Regions from separate parts of the Aquitalea sp. USM4 genome, predicted to be linked through region 2. Evidence: riboswitches for the same ligand, from Rfam matches in the RefSeq annotation. Region 2 holds a riboswitch; the other holds the start of a gene.
The links. Region 2 has a riboswitch for thiamine pyrophosphate ahead of thiC (phosphomethylpyrimidine synthase ThiC). Riboswitches for the same ligand answer to the same signal wherever they lie in the genome.
Positions count from the first base shown of each region.

Region 1: it holds a riboswitch for thiamine pyrophosphate, as region 2 does, so the genes downstream of both, DKK66_RS13515 (thiamine ABC transporter substrate binding subunit) here and thiC (phosphomethylpyrimidine synthase ThiC) in region 2, are expected to answer to the same signal.

Region 1 is NZ_CP029539.1:2,931,735-2,939,902, forward strand. It holds gene DKK66_RS13500 (DUF1501 domain-containing protein) at 1-50, opposite strand, end outside; gene DKK66_RS13505 (DUF1800 family protein) at 72-1,514, opposite strand; gene DKK66_RS13510 (hypothetical protein) at 1,623-1,958, opposite strand; TPP riboswitch at 2,138-2,229, shown strand; gene DKK66_RS13515 (thiamine ABC transporter substrate binding subunit) at 2,286-3,293, shown strand; gene DKK66_RS13520 (GNAT family N-acetyltransferase) at 3,293-3,862, shown strand; gene DKK66_RS13525 (iron ABC transporter permease) at 3,859-5,406, shown strand; gene DKK66_RS13530 (ABC transporter ATP-binding protein) at 5,408-6,361, shown strand; gene DKK66_RS13535 (YbaK/EbsC family protein) at 6,370-6,879, opposite strand; gene DKK66_RS20700 (methyl-accepting chemotaxis protein) at 6,982-8,106, opposite strand.
Region 2 is NZ_CP029539.1:1,609,527-1,617,694, reverse strand. It holds gene DKK66_RS07660 (methyl-accepting chemotaxis protein) at 1-1,117, shown strand, start outside; gene DKK66_RS07655 (DUF2789 domain-containing protein) at 1,196-1,429, opposite strand; gene DKK66_RS07650 (winged helix-turn-helix domain-containing protein) at 1,633-2,844, shown strand; gene DKK66_RS07645 (EthD family reductase) at 2,841-3,155, opposite strand; gene DKK66_RS07640 (GNAT family N-acetyltransferase) at 3,215-3,667, opposite strand; gene thiC (phosphomethylpyrimidine synthase ThiC) at 4,026-5,936, opposite strand; TPP riboswitch at 6,010-6,157, opposite strand; gene DKK66_RS07630 (protein-L-isoaspartate O-methyltransferase) at 6,276-6,935, shown strand; gene DKK66_RS07625 (rhodanese-like domain-containing protein) at 6,932-7,261, shown strand; gene ung (uracil-DNA glycosylase) at 7,403-8,131, shown strand.

The DNA of each region.
Region 1 (8,168 bases), 1.3 Mb from region 2:
ACCAGCAGGCCGGCACTCATGGCTTTGAGAAATTCTCGGCGTTGAAACATGGCAGTGTCCTTGTGGGCGGTTCAGTGCACCTGGTAGGCCGGGTCCAGCAGCAGCGGGGCAATGGCTTGGGCACCATTCATGTCGGCTGGCAGCGGCTGGGCAGGGGGCACGGCCAGCAGCAGGCGTGTGGCATCGGCAGCAGTGTTGACGTGGTAGATGGCGGCCCATTCGTCCGGTTGCAGCTTGATGGGGCGCAGACCGGCCTGCACCAGGCGGCGGATGCGGGCTTCGCGGCCACGTTGTTCGTCCATCTGGCCATCGGCCATGACAAAGCTGTTGCGGATGGGAGCGGCGTCGTGGCTCAGGCGGTCGAGAAACTGTTTGCGGGTGAGCAAGGTGGTGCTGTTGATCCAGCTATCGCCACCGGGCCAGCCCTTGACATTGGGCGGGTTGAACACGTCCTGCCCCAACTGGCGGTTAAGTCCGGCCAGCGCGCGCCAGTCCGGCGGGGTGAGGTCGAAGGTCACCAGCGTGCCCACGGTCAGTTCCACCGGCGATTTCACCAGCTGGCCCTGGCTGTTCCAGAAAGCAGGGCTCAGCAGCATGGCACGCAGCAACGGGCGGATTTCGTAATTGTCGCGGTAGAACAGCGCGGACAGGCGCTGGATGTCGGCCTCGTTCGGAGTGGGGGAAACCAGGTATTTCCACAGCTTGAGGGTGACAAAGCGGGCGGTTTGCGGCTTGCGCAGCAGCATGTCCAGCACGTCGTCGCCATCAAAATTGCCTTGCTGGCCAAAGATGGTCTTGTCGCCGTTGTCATGCAGGTTCGGCCGGTAGACAAACTGGAAGTCCTTGTCCAGCGACCAGCCGGTAAAGGCGCGGGCGGCTTCGCGGATGTCCTGTTCGCTGTAATGGCCTTCGCCCAGGGTGAACAGTTCCATCACCTCGCGGGCAAAGTTTTCATTGGGCTGGCCCTTGCGGTTATTCACCGTGTCCAGGTAGCGCATCATGGCCGGGTCGCGCGCGATGGCGTGCAATAGCTGGCCGAAGTTGCCCACCGCCTGCTTGCGCAGCAAAACATTCTGTTGATATATCAGCTGCGGCACGCCCACCTTGTCCAGGCCGGAAACAAGATGGTTGTGCCAGAACAGGGTCATTTTTTCGGTCAGCGGGCTGGGGCTGATGCGCATTTCTTCCAGCCACCAGCCGCGCAGTTCCAGCGCATGTTCGTTGCGCTCTTTTTGCAGGGCTTTCTTTTCGTCTTCAGTCAGATTGGGTTTGCCCGGTCGTTCAAACGGTTCGTTGACCCAGGCGGGCGGGGCGGTGAGGGCGGTATAGCTGACGTGATCGAGCAGCCGGTCCACCGCCTGCTGGCGACTGAGCGGTGCATACAGGGCAATTTGCGCCGGATTGGCCCCGAAACCGGTACGGGACAGCAAATGACGCGCACCAGCCTCGCCGATGCCGGCCCAGGCTTGCAGCGGCAGCATGGCAAGCAGAAGCAGACGGATGACAATGTTCACGGATGGCCTCGCAGCAAAAACCGGCCCGCAACACGGCCTGGTAGCTGCTGCCAGTGCTGTGGGGGACGGTAAGAATGGGCTGGCGGGCGGCCAGCCCATGGCTGGATTTTACTTGCCGATTTCCTTGCTGACCGTGTTTTCTTCCTGGTTCAGGGTTTTTTGTTCCTGCTTGGTAATGTGGCCGTGGTGCAGGCGGGCATCGGCACGTTCCTGCTGGCGGATGGCGCGGTCTTGCTGGTGCAGTTCGTGTGCTTGTTGCTTGCTGATTTCACCTTCCTTGCGTTCCTGATGGATGCGCTTGTCCTGATTGGCCAGACGGTGGTTCACTTCGGCGCGGCGCGGGTGCTGTTTTTGCCATTCGGTTTCGGCCGATGCGCTGGCGGACAGGCTGGCGAAGGTGACGGCGGACAGGCTGATCAGCATGATGCGGGTAGACAGTTTCATGGTGGTACTCCCTGGGTTATCTGTTGTTGCTGCGGTTGAACAAGCGTGCTGTTGTTGTGAATTCATCATGGCGGGAAAGTGTGTACAATCCATTGTTTGTTGGCGGCAGGGTGTTAATTTTCGTGAAAAACGGGTAACGCCTTGTAAGCGGACATGTCGGCAGGTATCTGAAGGATGCCGCCAATCACCAGGGGTGCCCCGCGCGGGCTGAGAAACACCCTAGAACCTGAACTGGATAATGCCAGCGGAGGGAGCGTGATGCAGAAGGCCAACCCGTCTGTTGTTTCGCTTGCTCCTGCGATTGCGCTTTGTCGCACGGAGAATGTCATGCAATTGTTCAAAACCACCACCTTGCTGGCCGCACTGCTGGCCGCAGGACTGTCCCACGCTGCCGAGTTGCGCGTACTCACCCATAGTTCTTTTGCCGTGGCCAAGCCGCTGCTGGCCGAGTTCGAGAAGCAGAACGGCGTCAAGCTGAGCATCATCAAGGCGGGGGATGCCGGGGAGATGGTCAACAAGCTGATCCTGACCCGCGCCAACCCGATTGCCGACGTGGTGTACGGCATCGATAACACCCTGATTGGCAAGGCCGAAACTGCCGGTGTGCTGCTGCCGATGAGCGACAAGGGCGGCGCGGTGTCGCTGCCCGGCGCGGTGAGCATCGATTACGGCTATGTCACGCTCAACTACGACAAAGCCTGGTTTGCCAAAAAGCAGCTGCCGCTGCCCAAAACCCTGGATGACCTGACCCGCCCGGCCTACAAGGACCTGCTGGTGGTGGAAAACCCGGCCACCTCCAGCCCCGGCCTGGCATTCTTGCTGTCCACCATTTCCGCCATGGGCGAAGCCAAGGCCATGGCCTTTTGGGGCAAGCTGCGTGATAACGGGGTGAAGGTGAGCAAGGGCTGGACCGAAGCCTATTACACCGACTTCTCCCGCAATGGCGGTGCCCGCCCCATCGTGGTGAGCTATGCCACCAGCCCGGCGGCGGAAGTGTTCTACAGCAAGGAAAAACTGACGGCCTCGCCGACCGGTAACCTGTTGCTGCCCGGTGCCGTGTTCCAGCAAGTGGAAGGCGCGGCGCTGGTGAAGGGCGGCAAGGAAGCGGCGCTGGCGCGCAAGTTTGTTGAGTTCCTGCGTTCGGACGCGGTGCAGAAGGATATTCCCACCAGCATGTGGATGTACCCGGTACAGCCAGGCATCGCGCTGGACCCGGTATTCCAGCATGCGGAAAAACCGACGGCGCACACCACGCCGGATAGCCGCCAGATTGCCGCCAAGACCACCGCCTGGGTAGGCAAGTGGACCCGCATCGTGTTGAAGTCCGGCCAGTAATGCACACCAGCCCCCCGATTGCCGACATCCTCAGCCCGCGGCTGATCCTGCGTCATCTGACGCCGGACATGCTGCGGGCCTGTATTGATGCGCGCCTGGCCGAGGCGGCCGTGGCACTGGGTAGTGAGGTGCCGCTGGACTGGCTGGAAGAAGCGGCCGTGATGTCGCTCCGGCTGGAGCAGATGGCCAGCGAGCCGGATTACGCGCCGTGGTCGATGCGCGCCATGCTGCTGCGCGAAACCGGCCAGCTGGTAGGGCATATCAATTTCCATACCTGCCCCGGTCATCCTTATCTGGCCGGACGCGGTGATGTGGAGCTGGGCTACACCGTGCTGCCGGCATTCCGTCGTCAGGGCTATGCTACCGAAGCCTTGACCGCCTGTGCCGACTGGGCGGTACACACCGCCGGGGTAAAGCGTTTTGTCTTGTCCATCAGCCCGGACAATCTGCCCTCGCAGCAGCTGGCGGCCCGGCTGGGCTTTCGCTGGCTGGAGCGGGTGGAAGACCCGGAGGACGGCCCGGAAGACGTGCTGGTGGCCGACTGGCCTTTCCAGCAGGACCATGCATGACAGCGCGCCGCCGTACCCTTGCGCTGGCGCTGTTGCCGCTGGCCTTTCTGCTGCTGATGTCCATCCTGCCCTTGCTGCGTTTGCTGCAAGAGGGGCAGGGGCAGTTTTCTGTTGGCCTGCTGGCCGATTCCTACCTGCAATGGCGTATTGTCTGGTCCCTGCTGCAAGCGGCCGCCAGCTGTGTGGCCGCGCTGCTGGTGGGCCTGCCGCTGGCCTGGTGTCTGGCGCGCTATCAGTTTCCGGGACGCCGCCTGACTCTGCGCCTGCTGATGCTGCCCTTTGTCATGCCCACGCTGGTGGCCGGCATGGGCGTGCTGGCGCTGTTCGGCCCGCAAGGCTTGCTGGGTATCAATCTGCAGGACACGCCCTGGCTGCTGCTGTACGGCAATCTGTTTTTCAATCTGCCACTGGTGATTCGTGCCGCGTGTGAAGGCTTGTCGCTGATACCGGCCAGCCGGATTGCCGCTGCGCGCACGCTGGGTGCCACGCCGTGGCGGGTGTTCTGGCGGGTGGAGTGGCCGGCGGTGCGGCCCTGGTTGTGGTCTGCGTTGTGTCTGGTGTTTTTGTATTGCTTCTCCGGTTTTGGTCTGGCGCTGCTGCTGGGCGGACAGCGTTATGCCACGGTGGAGGTGGAAATCTACCAGTTGGTGGCTTACGAGCTGAATCTGGCCGATGCCGGTGCGCTGGCCGTGCTGATGCTGCTGGTGACCGGGCTGATGGCCACGTTGTATGCCTGGCTGGAACGCAGCCTGGCCGCACCGCTGAAAGTGGACCCGCTGCCGCCGCGCCCACCGCAAGGCGCACAATGGCTGCAACTCTTGGCGGCACTGGCGGTGCTGCTGCTGTTTGGCGGCTTGCCGCTGCTGGCCGTGCTGTGGAAGGCGGCCCAGGCCTTGTGGCTGTTGGGGCCGGAAATGCTGGCGGATGAAGATGTGCGTCTGGCCTTGTTCAATTCGGCCCGCTTCAGCGCACTGGCGGTGCTGCTGGCGGCGGGGCTGGGCTGCCTGCATGCGCTGGCCGCGCGCACCAGCCTCGCTTTGCGGGCCTTGGCTTTTCTGCCCTTCATCGTGTCGCCGGTGTGCCTGGCGTTTGGCCTGTTGCTGCTTTATCCGCAATGGACGGCCAGCCTGGCCTTGCTGCTGGCCACCTATGCCTTGCTGGCCTATCCCTTTGTGGCGCGTAGCCTGGCCGGTGCGCTGGACAGCCTGCCGCCGCATTGGCCGCAGGCGGCGCGCAGTCTGGGCGCATCACCGCTGCGAACCTTTACCCGTGTGCTGTGGCCCTTGTTGCAACCGGCTTTCCGCCGGGGCCTGGCCTTTGCTGCGGCCACCGCGCTGGGCGAGTTTGCCGTCACCCTGTTTTTGTCCCGGCCGGAGTGGCTGACGCTCACCACACTGATTTACCAGCGGCTGGGTCGGCCCGGGCCGGATAACGCCGCGCTGGCCATGTTGTTGTCCGCCGTGCTGATGCTGCTGGCCTTGCTGGCGTTTGTGGCGATCGAATGGCCATCGGCCGCCGAGCGCCCATTGAAGAAGGAGTCCTGAGATGCTGCAACTGGATCGTGTTTGCAAGCGCTTTGGCGACAAGCTGGTGGCCGACAGGCTGAGCCTGCAACTGGCCAAGGGCGAGGTACTGGCCTTGCTGGGGCCGTCCGGCGGCGGCAAAAGCACCATGCTGAAGATGATTGCCGGGCTGGAGCCGGTAGATAGCGGCCGCATGCTGTTTGACGGGCAGGACCTGGCTGCCGTGCCGGTGGAGCAGCGTGGCTTTGCGCTGATGTTTCAGGACTTTGCCCTGTTTCCGCATCTGGATGTATTAGGCAATGTCTGTTTCGGCCTGCGTGAGCGCGGCCTGGCACGCGCGGCGGCACAGCAGCAGGCACGTACCTGCTTGCAGCAACTTGGTCTGGCCGGTATGGAAACCCGCAAGGTGTGGACCTTGTCCGGCGGCGAGCAACAGCGCGTGGCACTGGCGCGGGCGCTGGTGACGGCACCACGGCTGCTATTGCTGGACGAACCGTTTTCCAGTCTGGATGCCGACTTGCGCCGCCAGTTGCAGCTGGAATTCCGCCAGCAATTACAGCGCCAGCGCATGCCTGCCATTCTGGTGACCCACGACCGGGAAGAAGCCTTTGCCCTGGCCGACCGCGTGGCCGTGCTCAAGGATGGTCGCATTGTGCAATGCGCCAGCCCGGCGCAACTGCTGGCGGCACCGGCCACGCCCTGGCTGGCGCGCTTCATCGGCTATGAAAACGTGTTGGAGGAGGGGGTGGTGCCGGAGCAGGCCCTGTGCCTGGGCGCGGACCAGCCGCTGGCACAGGTGCAACGCATCATCCAGCTGGCGGACGGCGTGCGGGTGACGGTGGCCAGCAGGGACGGGGAGTTGACGCTGACCCTGTCAGCGCGAGAGCTGGCGCGCTATGGTGCCAACTTGCAGGTAGGTGGCACGCTGGCGGTGGGCATAGACCGCAGCGCCATGCTGCGTTACGCCGTCGCCTGAGCAGCAGCCTAGCTGGTGGCCGTCGCGCTGAGCGTGCTGGCACTGCCGCTATCGGCGCTGGGCTGGCACACATCCACCCAGCGGGCGTCGGTAATCTCGGCCATCAGTGCCGGGGTGATGCGTACCGCGCTGTGAATGGCCCCGGCTGCCGGAAGAACCTCGTCAAAGTCGCGCAGCGAGGCATCCATATATACCGGTAGCGGCTGGGCCAGGCCAAACGGGCAGACACCGCCTACCGGGTGGCCGGTCAGCTCCACCACTTCTTCCACGGCCAGCATCTTGCCCTTGCCGAAGGCTTCCTTGAACTTGCGGTTGTCGATGCGCGCATCGCCACGGGTGACCAGAATGATCACCTCACCGCCATTCAGGCGAAAAGACAGGGTTTTGGCAATGCGCCCCGGCTCCACGCCGTGGGCTTCGGCGGCCAGCGCCACGGTGGCGGTGCTGACTTCCAGCTCGATGATGGGAATATCCAGATTGCGGGCGGCAAAAAAGTCGCGGACGGATTGCAGGCTCATGGGGCAAACGGAGAAGGTTGGGATGGCACATCACACTAAACGCTGACTGGCTGGCTGGCAAGTCGTGCGCGGTGTCATCCCCGCTGGCTTGTCGGCAAGGCTTCAGTGGCTGGCGATCTCTGCCAGCTTGTCGCTGATGTCCTGCGCGGTGGCGGCTTGTTCTTCTGCGGCATTGGCAATTTCGATGACAAAATCGCGCACATGGTTGATTTGATCGACAATGTCAACAATGGCGGCTTCGGCTTCGGCAAAGTCGCGCTCGGTGGCTTTTACCTGATCGCGCCCCTTGTCCATCGAACTGATATTGCTGTGCACTTCCTGCTGGATATCCCGGATCATGCTGCCGATTTCCTGCGTTGCCTTGGTGGTGCGCTCGGCCAGCTTGCGCACTTCATCGGCCACCACGGCAAAGCCACGGCCCATTTCCCCGGCACGGGCCGCTTCGATGGCGGCGTTCAGCGCCAGCAGGTTGGTCTGGTCGGCAATGTCCTTGATCACGCTGACGATCTGGCCAATGGTTTCCGATTGCTTGCCCAGCGAGCCCAGATTGTCTGCTGTGCCGCTCACCAGCTCGCTCACAGCCCGCATGGCAGATGAGTTGTTTTCAATCATGCTCTTGCCCTTGCGTGCCCGGTTCAGCATTTCATTGGACGAGTCCGAGGCGGATGCCGTGCGTACGGCGACCATTTCGATGGTGGCCGTCATGGCCTGGACATTGCCGGAAAGCTCGCCAATGCGTTCTTCCAGAAACAGGCGACGCTGGTCATTGGCATCGCGCAGCCTCTGGGCTTCCACTTCGGCTGAAATGTCCTGGAAACTGGCCATGAAACAGAGCAGCTTGTTGTTGTCCTGTGCATCCCAGATGGGAAACACCTTGGTCTTGAAGGTGACGCCGGCCACCGGAATCAAGGCTTCATGATGGGTAATGCGCTGTGCGGCAATGTCGTTCAGGATGCGGCGGATGCGTTCCGGGTCGCGGTGAAACTGGTGAATGCTGTGCTGGAAGGCGTTGTTGACATCAACCCCGGCACGGAATTTCTCGTTCATTGCGCTGCGGTGATGGGCCAGTACATCCCGCGCGGTGCGGTTCATGTAGAAGATGACGTTATCGGCGCTGGTATCAGCCAGCATGATGAGGTTGTCCACATGGTCCAGCATGGCCGTGAACTGGTAGAGCTGCTTTTCGCTGTCCTGCTGGGCCTGATTCTTGTTGCCGAATCCGAACATGATGCACTCCTGTCAGTGGGGTCCGCCAAGCGCTTGTGCCGGCCATGTGTAGCGGCAGGAGG
Region 2 (8,168 bases):
GTTCGGTGGCATTGTCGCAGGTGCAGTAGTGGCCACCATCATCATCCGCCGCCTGCTGGGGGAACTGGGCGGGGAACCGCGTGATGTGGTGGCGCTGGCCAGCCGCATTGCCCAGGGCAACCTGGCGGAAAAGCTGCAAACGGATCAAGCCAGACAGGGCAGCATCGTGACGTCCATGGCCCACATGCAGACAGAGCTGATCCGCCTGGTGCGCCATATCGACGGCATCACCGGCAAGCTCACCGTGCATGCCAGCGAACTGGCCAGCGCATCCGAACAGGTGGCGGTCAGTGCCGAAGAGCAAACCCGGGCCGCCTCGTCCATGTCCGCCTCGGTGGAACAGTTGTCGGTCAGCATTTGCTCGGTCAGCGACAATTCCCAGGATGTGGCCAAGGATGCCCGCATGTCCGGTGAACTGGCAGAAGCGGGTGAACAGGTGATTGTGGAAACACTGGGCACCATCCAGTCGGTGGCCGAGCTGGCGCAACAATCGCAGCAACAGGCCGACCTGATGGGCGACCGCTCGCAAAAGATTTCCAATGTGGTGGCGATGATCCGCGATGTGGCAGACCAGACCAACCTCTTGGCGCTCAATGCCGCCATCGAGGCCGCCCGCGCCGGCGAGCAGGGCCGTGGTTTTGCCGTGGTGGCCGACGAAGTGCGCAAGCTATCGGAGCGCACCGGCCAGTCCACCACCGAAATCAGCAGCATGATCCGCGAAATGCTGGAGAGCAGCGAACTGGTGATCAACAATGTGCACGCCACGGTGGAACGCATGGAAGCCGGGCTGCGTCAGGCTGGTCAGGCAAGGGATACGGTCAGCCGCATCAACGACAATGTGAACAGCATCAAGCAGTCGGTAAGTGCCATTTCGGTGGCACTGGCCGAACAGCAGGCAGCCGGTAGCGGCATTGCCAGCAATGTGGAGCAAGTGGCACAGATGTCGGAAGAAACCAGTACCGCGGCCAATCAGACCGCCAGTTCTGCGAGTGCCATGGAGCAAATGGCACACGAACTGCAAGCCGCCATCAGCTATTTCACCCTGCCGCAAGCCGGCCAGCCGCTGCGTCAGCAGCAGCCACCAGCCGGTGCGGTACAACTTGCCCTGTCCCGCTGAAGCTGACACCGCGGGCCGCATGCAAAAGCGGGCAGTCGCCGTCTGGCCACTGCCCGCTTTGATTGACTTGCCAAGGGTTTATTTCTGGCTCAGCAATACCGCCAGTTCGTCCACTGCCTCGGCCCATTCGGCGTCGCTGGCCAGCGCCTGACGCAAAAAGTCGGCCTGCGCCGGGTTCCAGAATGCAGCCTCGGGTAATGCCTGGCCTGGCTCCAGCCAGTGGCGGGCCAGAAACACCTTGATGGCGGTGACGTCGTTATCCAGCCCAAGCTGGGCGAATAGTTGTTCCAGCTGATGCTTGCCGGTATCCATGATCTTGTTTTCCTCTTGCTCCAGTGCAGAGGTGCAGGATGGCCCCATTTCACACCGGCATGCAATGCACAAATGCAGACTGCACCCATGCAGCGCAAGGGTTGTTGCCTGCTACCGACAGATGGCAAAGCACCAACAGCACGGGCCCCATCACCCGCACCGCCTTGATATAGTGTGTTCACCCACCACTTACGCCGCCCCTCATGACCCTTCATCTTTCACTCGCCCAGGCACGACTTCTGCATCTGGCTGCTCAGGGGCTGTTACAGCCAGCACGGCGCAAAGCTACGTCTGCCGATGTGCTGGCCGCCATCCGCCGCATGGCCTTGCTGCAGATAGATACCATCAGCGTGGTGGCGCGCAGCCCTTATCTGGTGCTGTTCAGCCGTTTGGGGCAGTACGACCCTGTCTGGCTGGATGACTGCCTGGCAGCGGGCAAGCTGTTCGAATACTGGGCGCACGAAGCCTGCTTTGTGCCAGGCGAGGATTACCGCCTGCTACGCCACCGCATGCTGGACCCAACGCAAATGGGCTGGAAATACCCGCAGCGCTGGCTGGAGCAACACCAGCCAGCCGTTGACGCTCTGCTGCAGACAATCCGCACCCACGGCCCGGTGCGCTCTGCCGATTTCAAACGCAGTGGCGGCAAGGGAGATGGCTGGTGGGACTGGAAGCCGGAAAAACGCCATCTGGAAGCGCTGTTCACGCTGGGGCAGTTGATGGTGAAGGAGCGACGCAGCTTTCAGCGCGTTTACGATGTGGCAGAACGGGTGATGCCGGACTGGGATGATGCGCGCGACCTGCCAAGCCAGGACACAGCACAGCGCGACATGGTGCGCAACAGCTGCCGGGCGCTAGGTGTGGTCAAGGCGGGCTGGGTGGCGGATTACTACCGGCTGCGTCGGGGCAAGTACGACGCTTTGCTACACCAGCTGGCGGATGAGGGAGAGCTGATTCCCGCCCGCATCGAAGGCTGGCAGCACGATGTTTTCGTCCATCACAGCCTGCAGGCCGAATTGCAACAAGCTGCGGCAGGGAAGCTCAAATCCAGCCATAGCGCCGCGCTGTCACCGTTTGACCCGGTGGTGTGGGACCGCAAGCGGGCCAGCGAATTGTTCGGCTTCGATTACCGCATTGAATGCTATACCCCGGCCGCCAAGCGCCGCTTTGGCTATTTCGTGCTGCCACTGCTCAACCGTGGCCGGCTGGTGGGACGCATGGATGCCAAGGCCCACCGTCAGCAAGGCGTGTTTGAAATCAGGAATCTGTATCTGGAACCCGGCATCAGGCCCACCGCACAGCTATGCCGCGATCTGGCAGCCATGCTGCACAAACTGGCCGCCTGGCATGGCACACCACAGCTGGTGTTGCAGCAGGGCCCGGGTGAACTGGCCGCTTATCTTGAAACAAACTAGCCCAGCAGGATTTCGCTGTACTGGATCTGCGGCGTGATATCGGTGTAATTGGCGATATCGCCCTGCAGTTGATCCGCGATTGGCATGAAAGCACCCAGAAACGACTCCACCGATTCAAACTGCAACTGGCACAGCGCGGTGAAACTGGGAGTACTGCCCGGCTCGCTGCCGCTGATGCCCTTCTCCACCCGCATGTCCAGCAAGGCCGGAGCCAGCAGCTTGCTGGCCAGCGGCATGTGCTGTTGCAGGTAGTAGTCGAAATCGAAACGGGCAGTTGCGCTATACGGATAGAGAATGCTGACGTTGATCATGACCATGTCCTTGGTGGTGAGGCCATCAGCATAATCGCATCGCAGCCGGCACTCCAGCCTCAGCCCACCTGTTTGCGGTACTGGATGAAGCCCAGGTTTTCTGCCAGCCGGTCGTATAGCTGGCGCGCCGTGGCATTGCTTTCATGGGTGAGCCAGTACACCCGGCTGCAGCCGGCATCTGCCGCATAGGCATACACCTGCTCGATCAGCGCCCGTCCGGCCCCCGTGCCGCGCACATCAGGCTGTACATACAAATCCTGCAGATAACAGTAATTGCCCGGCGTCCAGCTACTGCGATGCAATACCGTATGTACCAGGCCCACCGCGCGCTCACCCTGCCAGGCCAGCCAGGCCTGCATCGGTTCCGCCGCATCGAGAAAGCGCTGCCAGGTAATGGCGGTATCTGCTTTACTCTGGCTGCTGTGATAAAAATCCAGATAGCCCTGCCACAAGGGCAGCCAGGCAGCAAAATCGTCGGCGGCGAGCGGGCGGATGGAAACGGCTTGGGTCATGGCACTCTCCTGTGGATAAGCCATTATGCTGCACGGCTTATGGCTCCATGGGCAGAGCCAGTGAACACAAGATGGATGGAACCACTTTGCCAAGTGGCAAGCTGCTTATCCACAGCAAGATGCAGAGCTATCATTTATCCACAGCCAGCCTTAATTCATCAAGATATTGAAATTAAAAGGATTTGATTCTGCACACCAGCAAGTCCAGCAATCCCGACTCTTTCTTGCAATGCAGACTGAACACCAGCAGCAGGCTGCGCGTATCGCCGATGGTTGTGGATAAATCCCGGACACAAAAAACGGCAGCCGCAGCTGCCGTTTTTTCCAGACCTGTGGATAAGTCAGGTGATGAACAGGATCAGATCTTGTCGTACAGCTTGGCCCCACCCTTCACAAACTCCACCGACTTCACTTCCATGCCCTTCTGCAGCGCGGCTTCATCGCTGATGCCCTGCTGGGCGGCGAATTCGCGCACGTCCTGGGTAATTTTCATGCTGCAGAAATGCGGGCCGCACATGGAACAGAAGTGCGCCACCTTGGCACTGTCCTTGGGCAGGGTTTCGTCGTGGAAGCTGCGCGCCTTGTCCGGGTCCAGGCCCAGATTGAACTGGTCTTCCCAGCGGAATTCGAAACGCGCCTTGGACAAGGCGTTATCGCGAATCTGTGCGCCGGGGTGGCCCTTGGCCAGATCGGCGGCATGGGCGGCCAGCTTGTAGGTGATGATGCCTTCCTTGACGTCATCCTTGTTGGGCAGGCCCAGATGTTCCTTCTGGGTGACGTAGCACAGCATGGCGGTGCCATACCAGCCGATCTGCGCCGCGCCAATGGCGGAAGTGATGTGGTCGTAACCCGGAGCGATGTCGGTGGTCAGCGGGCCCAGGGTGTAGAACGGCGCTTCGTGGCACCACTCCAGTTCCTTGTCCATGTTTTCCTTGATCAGCTGCATCGGCACATGGCCGGGGCCTTCGATCATCACCTGCACATCGTGTTGCCAGGCAATCTGCGTCAGCTCGCCCAGGGTTTTCAGTTCCCCCAGCTGGGCGGCATCGTTGGCATCCCACACGCTGCCCGGACGCAGGCCGTCGCCCAGGCTGAAGGCCACGTCGTAGGCCTTCATGATTTCGCAAATTTCTTCAAAGTGCGTGTACAGGAAGTTTTCCTGATGATGCGCCAGACACCACTTGGCCATGATGGAACCACCGCGCGACACGATGCCGGTCATGCGGTTGGCAGTCAGCGGTACATAGCGCAGCAACACACCGGCGTGAATGGTGAAGTAGTCCACCCCCTGCTCGGCCTGCTCGATCAGCGTGTCCTTGAAGATTTCCCAGGTCAGGTCCTCGGCCTTGCCATTCACCTTTTCCAGCGCCTGATAGATGGGCACGGTGCCGATAGGGACCGGCGAGTTGCGCAGAATCCACTCGCGAGTTTCGTGGATGTTCTTGCCGGTGGACAAATCCATGATGGTGTCGGCACCCCAGCGGATGCCCCAGGTCATCTTGTCCACCTCTTCGGAAATCGACGACGTTACCGCACTATTGCCGATATTGCCGTTGATTTTCACCAGAAAGTTACGGCCAATGATCATCGGCTCGGATTCCGGGTGGTTGATGTTGCACGGAATGATGGCGCGGCCGGAGGCCACTTCCTGACGCACGAATTCCGGGGTGATTTCCTCCGGCAGCGCAGCGCCATAGCTGTGACCGGCGTGCTGACGGGTCATCAGTTCCAGCAGCTTGGCGTTCTTGCCACCCGCCGCTTGCAGGCTCTCGATATAGGCCTTACGGTTCAGGCTTTCGCGGATGGCGACATATTCCATCTCCGGGGTGATGATGCCCTGGCGCGCATAGTGCATCTGGCTGACATTTTTGCCCGGCAAAGCGCGACGCGGCTTGCGGGTCAGGTTGAAGCGCAGGTCGTCCAGCTTGCTGTCGGCCTCGCGGGCACGACCATATTCACTGGACAGGCCAGCCAGCTGCTCGGTGTCGGCTCGTTCGGCAATCCAGGCAGCGCGCAAGGCAGGCAGGCCACTCTGGATGTCGATGTTGGCGGCCGGGTCGGAATAAATGCCGCTGGTGTCATACACATAGATGGGCGGGTTTTGCTCGCCGCCAAACTGGGTGGGAGTGTCGCTCTGGCTGATTTCGCGCATCGGCACGCGGATGTCGGCACGGCTGCCTTGCACGTAAATCTTGCGGGAATTGGGCAGCGGCTGGATGGCGGCAGTATCTACCGTCATCGCTGCGTTGAGTTTGGTGGGCGCGTTCATCGGGTTTCCTCCATGCGATGAAACGGCGCAAGGAGCGAAATCCGGCAAGACCGGCTGCAAGGAAGGGGTGAGAACCAAGCAGATGACGCTTCCCTACGCCGGGATTAACCGGGTCAGGTTCCAAGGGTATTTCTCACCCGTGCAACATGAAGCGGCAACATTCCACAATCAGACTGGATATGGACACCACAACACAGCGCACAGGACCCCTAGCGATGCTGTGAAGGTAAGGTAAATGTGGGATAATCGCAAGTTATCGTCATGACACGCTGTCCGGGCGGCCGGTTTATCGGGATACCGATTGACTGCTGCTGGCAGCCAGCCCTTCGGAGTAAGCTGATGGATTTTGAAAATGCCCGTTTCAACATGGTCGAGCAGCAGATTCGTCCGTGGGACGTACTTGACCCCAAGATTCTGGACCTGCTGTTTCACGTGAAACGCGAAGATTTCGTCGCTGCCGACAAGCGCCAGCTGGCCTTTGTCGACACCGAACTGCCGCTGCCCAATGGCGGCAAGATGCTGCAACCGAAGCTGGAAGCACGTCTGGCACAGGATGTCGCCGTACAGCCGCAAGACAAGATTCTGGAAGTCGGCACCGGCGCCGGTTACCTGACCGCCCTCTTGGCCAAGCTGGGCCGCCACGTATATAGCGTCGAGATTAATGCCGCCACCCGCGAAGCGGCTGCCGCCAACCTGAAAAAAGCCGGCATCGGCAATGTCACCCTGGTGGAAGGCAACGGCCTGGATGGCCTGAAGGAACAAGCCCCGTTCGACGTGATCGTGGTGGGTGGTTCGCTGCCGGTGGTGCCGGAAACCCTGAAAGCCCAGCTGGCCGTTGGTGGCCGCATGATTGTGGTGGTGGGTGACCTGCCGGCCATGAGCTGCAAGCTGATCAAGCGCGTCAGCGAGAGCGCCTTCAGCGAAACCAATCTGTTCGAAACCTGTATTTCCCGTCTGGCCAAGGCTGAAGCCATCGAGCCTGAACGTTTCGTATTCTGATGATTCGCGAAATCTCCGCCCGCGACCTGGCCGCCTGGCGCGCCGACAGCACAGCAGCACAGCCGTTGTTGCTGGATGTGCGCGAGGACTGGGAAGTGCAGCTGGCCAGCATTGCCGGTTCGCTGCACATCCCGATGAACCTGATTCCGCTGCGCATGAGCGAACTGCCGGATGACCAGCCGATTGTCACCGTCTGCCATCATGGCGTACGCAGCTTCCAGGTTGGCCTGTATCTGGCCAATGCCGGTTTCGAACAGGTGCTGAGCCTGCAAGGCGGCGTGGAAGCCTGGGCCAATGATGTAGACCCGGGCATGGCGCATTACTGAGCCGGACAGTCCGGTACAGACAGCAGCAACAGATCGCAGCACAAGCAAGCCATTCCTGCCAGCGGGAATGGCTTTTGTTTTGGAACCGGCCGCCGTTTGCCACATCCAAACCGGCAATCAACCGACAAAATGGAATCCGTTTTGAGTCAGCAATCCCTCCCCTATCTTGCTCCGGCCCTGGCCCCGGTACACCCGGCCTGGGAAGCCGTCCTCAATACGCCGGACATCTTTGCCCGCCTGCGCCAGATCGACCAGCAACTGCAACTGCAAGCCAGTCAGGGCAAAACGCTGTTTCCGCCGCAGCCGCTCATTTTCAACAGCCTGCGCACCATGGCACCGGCTGACATCAAGGTGGTGATTCTGGGGCAGGACCCTTACCACGGAGCAGGAGAAGCGATGGGCCTGTCCTTTTCGGTTCCGCCCGGCGTACGTATTCCGCCCAGCCTGCGCAATATTTACAAGGAACTGGTGGCAGACCTGGGCGGCGGCATGCCGGCCAGTGGCGACCTGACCCACTGGGCCGAACAAGGCGTGCTGTTGCTCAACAGCGTGCTGACCGTGGAAATGGACAAGGCAGGCAGCCACGGCAAGCTGGGCTGGCAGGCCATCACCGACGCGCTGATTGATGCGGTCAACCAGCAAAACCCCGGCTGTGTATTCTTGCTATGGGGCAACTGGGCACAGACCAAGGCCGAGCGGATTGATACCGGCCGCCACCTGGTACTGACTGCAGCACATCCCTCTCCGCTATCCGCCAGCCGCGGCTTTCACGGCTGTCAGCATTTCTCGCAGGTCAATGCCTGGCTGGCCGCCCATGGCCGCGACACCATCCGCTGGATGCCCGCCAGCAGCCAGAACAGCCTGTTCTGATACGGAATGGCTGCAGGGTTGCCCAGCACAACCTTGC